3 regions of the Cupriavidus sp. 94F1 genome follow, and region 3 is predicted to be linked to each of the others. Evidence: predicted binding sites of a transcription regulator. Region 3 holds the regulator's gene; each other region holds the start of a gene.

Region 1 (2,267 bases), on a different contig from region 3:
CTGATATGGGCCGTGGTACTGGCGAACAGGTAGTGCGAGAACACGAACGCCAGCACCAGCACGGCCGCAATCCCCTTCCATTCCATACCGCTGGCGGAGATGGCGTCGCGCATGTCGGCCGAGAACCAGGCGATCACACCCAGCTTGTTGAGTTGCTCGGCCAGCATCACCAGGGCACCGAACCAGACCAGCGTGTCCCAGGCGCTCTTTTCGGACAGCACATCGTCCCAGTCGATCGTCCCGGTGATGATCAGCGCAAAGAGGCCAAGAAAGGCCACGACGGTCGGGTCAAGCGTGTAGGCGGACCCGAAGATCATGGCGGGCAGATTGGCCCACAGGATCAGCATCATCGCGAATACGCCCATCATGACGCGTTCCTTGCCGCTCAGCGGCCCCATGCGCGCAAGCTCGCCGCGGGCGTAGTCGACCGCATTGGGCGTGACCTTCAGTTCCGGTGGCGATAGCAGGTAGATGATCAGCGGCATGACAAGCAGGCAGAGCAAGCCCGGCAGCAGCATGCACAGCGCCCAGGTGGTCCAGGTCAGGTGCAGCGCCTGGCCGCTGGCCTTGGCCACGTAGTCCACCACCAGCGGGTTCGGCGCCGTGGCCGTCAGGAACATGGCCGAGGTAATCGGGTTGGCGTGGTAGTTCACCAGCGCCAGGTATGTGCCGACCTTGCCCTGCGTCCCCTTGGCGGGGTCGGAGTCGAAGGCGCCGGCGATCGATCGCATGATCGGATGGACGATGCCGCCTCCGCGCGCCGTATTGCTGGGGGTGAATGGCGCCAGCACCAGTTCGCAGATGGTGAGTCCGTATCCGATGCCAACCGTGCGCTTGCCCAGCAGGGCAATGAACATCAGGCCGATCCGGTTGCCCAGCCCCGTCTTCTTCAGTCCGCGCGAGATCAGGATCGCCACGACGATCAGCCAGATCAGCGGATTCGAGAAACTGCTCAGTGCGTCGGCAATGGCGCCCTTCGACGTCGGCGACGTCACCTGTGCGAGCGACACGATCACGATCGCCATCATGGCCATCACGCCAATTGGCATGACCTTGAGGATGATGGCGACAATCGTGGTCAGGAAGATCGCCACCAGATGCCAGGCCTCGGGTTTCAGCCCTTCGGGCGCCGGGAGCAGCAGCAGCGTGACCAGAACAGCCGTGGCGATGATGGCGGGCGTCAGCCGAAACGGCACGACTGACATGAAGTAGCGATACATCGCTATCACCTTGGACAGCATTGCTTGGACCTCCCTGCTTGAAATGCGGCAAATATCAGTGTCTCGATGGCCGATTACCGGCCTGTGCGCTCTTCAATATGTGGCGTCCACGCGCTTCCCACAATGGACTTTGGTCCACATCCCGCCCTGGAGTTGACGCAAGTCATCAACTGATCACGCTCCAAGTGTCTTTTTGTACACACGCGTGGATCAGCGGGCCGGGTCCTGTCCCGGGGCCCAGTTGCGGACCTAGGTCTTTCGGTCCATACCCAAGCCCAACTGCGCGGCACTAAGCTCGCCTTAGCGTGTTTCCGGAATACGGCCCGAGGCTCGAGCGAGATGGCCAAGACGACGCGGTCGATGTCCGGCTTCCGACACTGAACCAGCAATGGAGACGAACATGGAAAAAGCCGAACATTCAAAGCCGCTCTACAAGTCTCTCTACTTTCAGGTCATTACCGCCATTATTCTTGGCGTCATTCTGGGACACTTCTTTCCCCAAACCGGCGAGGCCATGAAGCCGCTGGGCGACGGCTTCATCAAGCTGATCAAGATGATCATCGCGCCGATCATCTTCTGCACGGTCGTGGTGGGCATCGCCGGCATGGAGGACATGAAGAAGGTCGGCAAGACCGGCGGCCTGGCGCTGCTCTATTTCGAGGTGGTCAGCAGCATTGCGCTGCTGGTCGGCCTGTTGATCATCAATATCGTCAAACCAGGGGCAGGCATGAACGTCGACCCTGCCACCCTCGACACCAAGGGCATCGCCGCCTATACCGGCCCTGGAAAGATGCAGGGCACCGTGGAGTTCCTGATGAACGTCATCCCGAATACGGTGGTGGATGCGTTCGCCAAGGGAGAAATCCTTCAGGTACTGCTATTTGCCGTGATGTTCGGCTTTGCGCTGCACAGGTTCGGGGGGCGCGGCACGCTGGTTTTCGACTTCATCGAAAAATTCTCGCACGTGTTGTTCGCCATCGTCGGGTACATCATGAAGGTCGCGCCGATCGGGGCGTTCGGCGCCATGGCATTCACCATCGGCAAATA
Region 2 (2,267 bases), on a different contig from region 3:
AAATTGCGTTGCAGCCGGCCTTCGCGCTGGGCGATCGCCAGGTCGTCGTCGGGCAGCGCAAAGTGATCCATGCCGATATAGACGTAGCCGGCGGCGGTCAGCCGTTCGATCGTCGACACCAGGATGTCGAGCTTCTCGGCCGCTGGCGGCAGTGTTGCGGCATCGATACGGCGTTGCGGCTTGAACACGTGCGGCAGGTGGGCGTAGCTGTACACCGACAGCCGGTTGGGCCGCAGCGCCAGCACCTTTTCAATGGTCTTGCCAAAGCGCGCGGTGGTCTGGTGCGGCAGGCCGTAGATCAGGTCCACGCTGATCGACTGGAATCCCAGGCGCCGCGCCGCCCGCACCACGGCGCGCGTGTCTTCGTACGACTGCACCCGGTGCACGGCTTCCTGCACCTCTTGGTCGAAATCCTGCACGCCCAGGCTGATACGGTTGAAGCCGAGCTCGGCCAGCAGGTCCATGCGTTCGTCGGTGACGCGGCGCGGATCGATCTCGATCGAATGTTCGCCCTCGGGCAGCAGCACGAAATGCTCCTGCAGCGCCGCCATGACCCGGCGCATTTCAGCGGGGTCGAGGAAGGTCGGCGTGCCGCCGCCCCAGTGCGACTGCATCACGGCGCGTCGCTCGCCCAGGCGCCCGGCGACCATCGCCATTTCGCGCGACAGGTAGTCGACATACTGCGCGCTGCGGCTGTGATCCTTGGTGATGATCTTGTTGCAGCCGCAGTAGTAGCAGATGTTTTCGCAGAACGGGATATGGAGATACAGCGACAGCGGGGCCGGCGAATCGGCGCGGCACGCCTGCAGCGCCGTCTGGTAGCCGGCGTCGCCCACTTCCTGGTGGAAGCGGTCGGCGGTGGGGTAGGAGGTATAGCGGGGGCCGTTGCCGTCGATGCGGCCTGCCAGGCTGCGGAAATCGGCAAGCGCGCGGCGGTCGAAAGCCGTGCCGGCGGCGTCTGGAATGGGGGCGGACATGCGGAGACTCGATTTGTGGGCGGAATGACAATCGATGCTATGCCTCGCCCGGTGCATCAACCTTGATGCGCATCAAGATCATGGCGACCTACACCTGCCAGCCCCGCCAACGGGGGGCCTCATGTCGGGCAAAAGTCACGGAAGCGTCATGAACGGCCGATAGTCTCTGGCCCGGCTCGCCAAGTATCAAGTCCAGCCCGCACTCGCTTTCCGCAGCACATCCTGTCCATCCGACTCTCACTGCCATGCGCCCAGCCTTGCCGCAATCGCCCCCCGCGTGTCCGCCCGCTTCGACAGGCCGCCGCCGCGCATTGCAGAGGCTCGGCGCCCTGACGTCCGCCGCCGTGCTGCCCGCGATGGCGCAGCCGGCTGGCCAGGTTCTGCGCCGCCAGCTTGTGGTGGGCCACCTGGTGGATCGCGTGGGGCCGCAGGCCGACCAGGCGCGGGACTATCTGGCCGGCGCCAAGGTGATGTTTGATGCCTTCAATGCGTCGCCGGCCGGCAACGCCGGCCTGCGCATCGTTCACGTGGTGCGCGATGCGGACGCCTCGAACCCGCGCGCCGCCGCACAGGCCGTGGCCCTGGCCGACAACGAACGTGCCGAGGTGCTGTTCGGGCCTGGCGACAGCCTGCTGCCCACGCTGGCGGGCTCGGCCGACCTGACGCGGCGCGGGGTGCAGATCGTCGCGCCGCTGTCGGGGCTGGCGCTGAGCGCCGACAACGTGTGGTTCACGCGCGCCGACTATCAGGCCGAACTCGATGCCGCCGTGCATCAGCTGCGCAGCTACGGGCTGACCGGCATCGCGCTGGCGGTGTCGCCCGACTTCGCGGCCGGCACGCTCGGCGTCGGCACCCCATGGCTGGCGCGCCTGGAAAAGGACATCTCGACGCGCGCCGTGGCGCTGACTGGCAATTTCGACGACAGCGCACGGCGCATTGCCGCGGCCCGGCCGGGCGCAGTGATCGTCGCGGGCGACACGCTGGCCTATGGCAGCCTGGGCCGCGCACTGGCGGCGCAAAACTGGTACGGGTTTCTGGTAGGCCTTTCGGCGGTCAGTCCGTCGGCGGCGCGCGAGATCCTGGGCGCCGGCTACGCGGGCGGCATGGTCGTGACGCAGATTGCACCGGGGCCGCAGGAATCGACGCTGCGCGTCGTCAAGGAGCACGTGGCCCGCATGAAGCAGTACCTGGACGAGCCGCCCTCGCCTGCCACGCTGGCCGGCTATATTGGTGCGGCCTGGCTGGTGCGCGCGGCCACCGGCATGAAGGCGTCGGGTACGGCGGAACTGC
Region 3 (2,267 bases):
GAGTATCCGCGCGGGTTGATCCGGTACACATCGGAAAACGCGATGCGCAAGAAGCTGTCGGCATCGGACGCCCGCAAGCGGCTGATGCGTCCGCGCACGATTGTCTACACGGCGATCTGGCTCGCCTTGACGGCAGGCTTCGTCACATCGCTGGCCATGCGCGCGCCGCTCAAGGTCGACATCATTCGCGATCGTGGCGCGCTCGGGCGCGAAGTGGAAGGGCGCTGGATCGAAAACGTGTACCGGCTGCAACTGATCAACGCCACCGAGGCGCCGATGAAGTTTCACGTGCAGGCGCAGAGCGACGCGTTGCAGGGCATGGTCGTGGAGTACGACCATGGCGCGGAATCGCTGTCGCCCACGTCGAACCGGCTGCTGCCGATCCGGATTCGTGTGCCGATCGACGATGCGAAGCAGGGTACGCACAAGATCGAGGTGACGGTCACCGCCGAGACCGAAACCGATCGGAAAGTGGATATCCGGCAAAGCACGAGTTTCATCGTGCCTCGCGATCTGTGATGCTGTCACGGATGGTGAGCCGGGACGAATGCCAATAGGAGAGCGCAATGACCCAACACCCCGCAAAGCCCTGGTACAGGGAGCCATGGCCCTGGATTTTGATGAGTGGTCCGCTGCTGGCGATGGTCGCTTGCGGTATCACGATCTGGCTGGCAAACACCCATGCCGATGTGCCGGTGAACGATGCCACGCGCCACGGACTAGTGGTCGAGAAGGCCGGTGCCGATCGCGCTGAACCCGCTGCGAGGCGCCCATGAGACTGCGCTGGCTGATGTGGGTGCTATGGCCGGCGTTTCTGATGGGCGGTGCGGCCACGGCGGTGGTGTTCTCGGTGGTGGATCCCGGAGACCTCAGCTTCTTCGGACAACCGGTAGAAGCTTCCCGGCAGGCGATCTACACCGTTGGCTTCCTGGTCGCGTGGTTGTTCTGCGCGTTGTCCAGCGGGCTCACGCTGTACACGATGCCGGTGAAGCTCAGCGACACCGATGAACTCGAATAGCAATGCAGAACAGGCGCTGCAAACAGAAAGGACGCGCTGGATGGCTCCGGCGCGGCCTTTGTCGTGATGCGTGGCCCTGGCTTTCAGCAGGACCGGCTGTACACCTGCTTGATGCCTGCCATATCGACGAGCTTCACATGTCGCTGACGAATCTGGATCAGGCCTGCTTCGGCAAAGCGCGAGAACAGGCGGCTGACGGTCTCGAGTTTCAGGCCCAGGTAGCTGCCGATTTCCTCGCGGCTCATGCGCAGCACGAACTCGGTGGACGAATAACCGCGCGCCGACAGACGCTCGGACATGTTGACGAGAAACGCAGCCAAACGTTCTTCGGCGCGCATCGATCCGAGCGTGATCAGCATGACCTGGTCCTGCGAGATTTCCTTGCTCATCAGGCGCAGGAACTGGCCTTGCAGCGAGGGAAGGATGCTCGACAGCGATTGCAGGTCGTCGTAGCGTACGACGCAGACTTCGGCGTCTTCCAGCGCGGTGGCGTCGGAGGCGTGCTGCATCTCGCTGAGGCCATCGAGGCCGATGACTTCACCGGGCAGATGGAAGCCCGTGATCTGTGTGCGCCCGTCTTCCATCGTGACGTGCGTCTTCAGTGTGCCAAAGCGAATGGCGTAGACCGCATTGAGCGGTTCGCCCATGCGGTAAAGCGTTTCGCCCTTGTGAACACGCACGCGTTCCTGCACGAGCGTGTCCATCTTCGCCAGGTCTTGTTGCGACATGCCCACGGGCAGGCAAAGCTGGCCCATGGCACACGTTGAGCAACGGGGCGACATCTCGGTGACGGGAATGGAAGTCAACAATTGAAGTGCTCGTTATGAATGCGCTTGCAGCGAGGGCGCGATGCAGGCATTTTACAGCGTCATGTGACGCAGAAGCGAGGAACAGTTGCCTTTTGGTGTGCTTTTAAGCGTTTTTCTGATGGCATTGCTCGGTGGCATGCATTGCGCGGCCATGTGTGGAGGAATTGCTATTGCCGCGGAGCAGAAACAGCACCGCGATGTGGCAATTGTCATACACCGTACCGCTCGTCAGTGGTGGACTGCGCTGTGCATCATGCATGCAGGCCGCATCACGACATACATGCTGCTGGGTGCGGTGATGGGTGCTGTCGGTGCGACGGCGTGGCGGCAGGAGTATCTGCCATTGCAGCGATGGCTTTATGCCGGGGGCAGCATGATGCTGGTACTCACCGGTGTGTGGCTGTTGCGTGGACGCGTGATGCGTTCCGACTGGATCGAGC

Evidence for each region. Region 3 encodes FNR, which switches genes on or off when oxygen is low (the NO sensors DNR and NnrR bind a similar motif). Its sites were predicted from a motif close to TTGATNNNNATCAA; they were not measured.
Region 1: AC3FJ6_RS16890 (DASS family sodium-coupled anion symporter) is a predicted target of FNR. The motif match lies at 1,374-1,387, and genes of this name have one in related genera.
Region 2: hemN (oxygen-independent coproporphyrinogen III oxidase) is a predicted target of FNR. The motif match lies at 1,040-1,053, and genes of this name have one in related genera.

The regions. Positions count from the first base shown of each region.
Region 1 covers NZ_JBYOJT010000006.1:186,591-188,857, reverse strand. The annotation lists gene AC3FJ6_RS16890 (DASS family sodium-coupled anion symporter) at 1-1,241, opposite strand, end outside; gene AC3FJ6_RS16885 (dicarboxylate/amino acid:cation symporter) at 1,621-2,267, shown strand, end outside.
Region 2 covers NZ_JBYOJT010000003.1:584,616-586,882, reverse strand. The annotation lists gene hemN (oxygen-independent coproporphyrinogen III oxidase) at 1-977, opposite strand, end outside; gene AC3FJ6_RS10390 (ABC transporter substrate-binding protein) at 1,223-2,267, shown strand, end outside.
Region 3 covers NZ_JBYOJT010000001.1:106,384-108,650, reverse strand. The annotation lists gene ccoG (cytochrome c oxidase accessory protein CcoG) at 1-519, shown strand, start outside; gene AC3FJ6_RS00490 (hypothetical protein) at 567-776, shown strand; gene AC3FJ6_RS00485 (hypothetical protein) at 773-1,018, shown strand; gene fnr (fumarate/nitrate reduction transcriptional regulator Fnr) at 1,102-1,827, opposite strand; gene AC3FJ6_RS00475 (sulfite exporter TauE/SafE family protein) at 1,913-2,267, shown strand, end outside.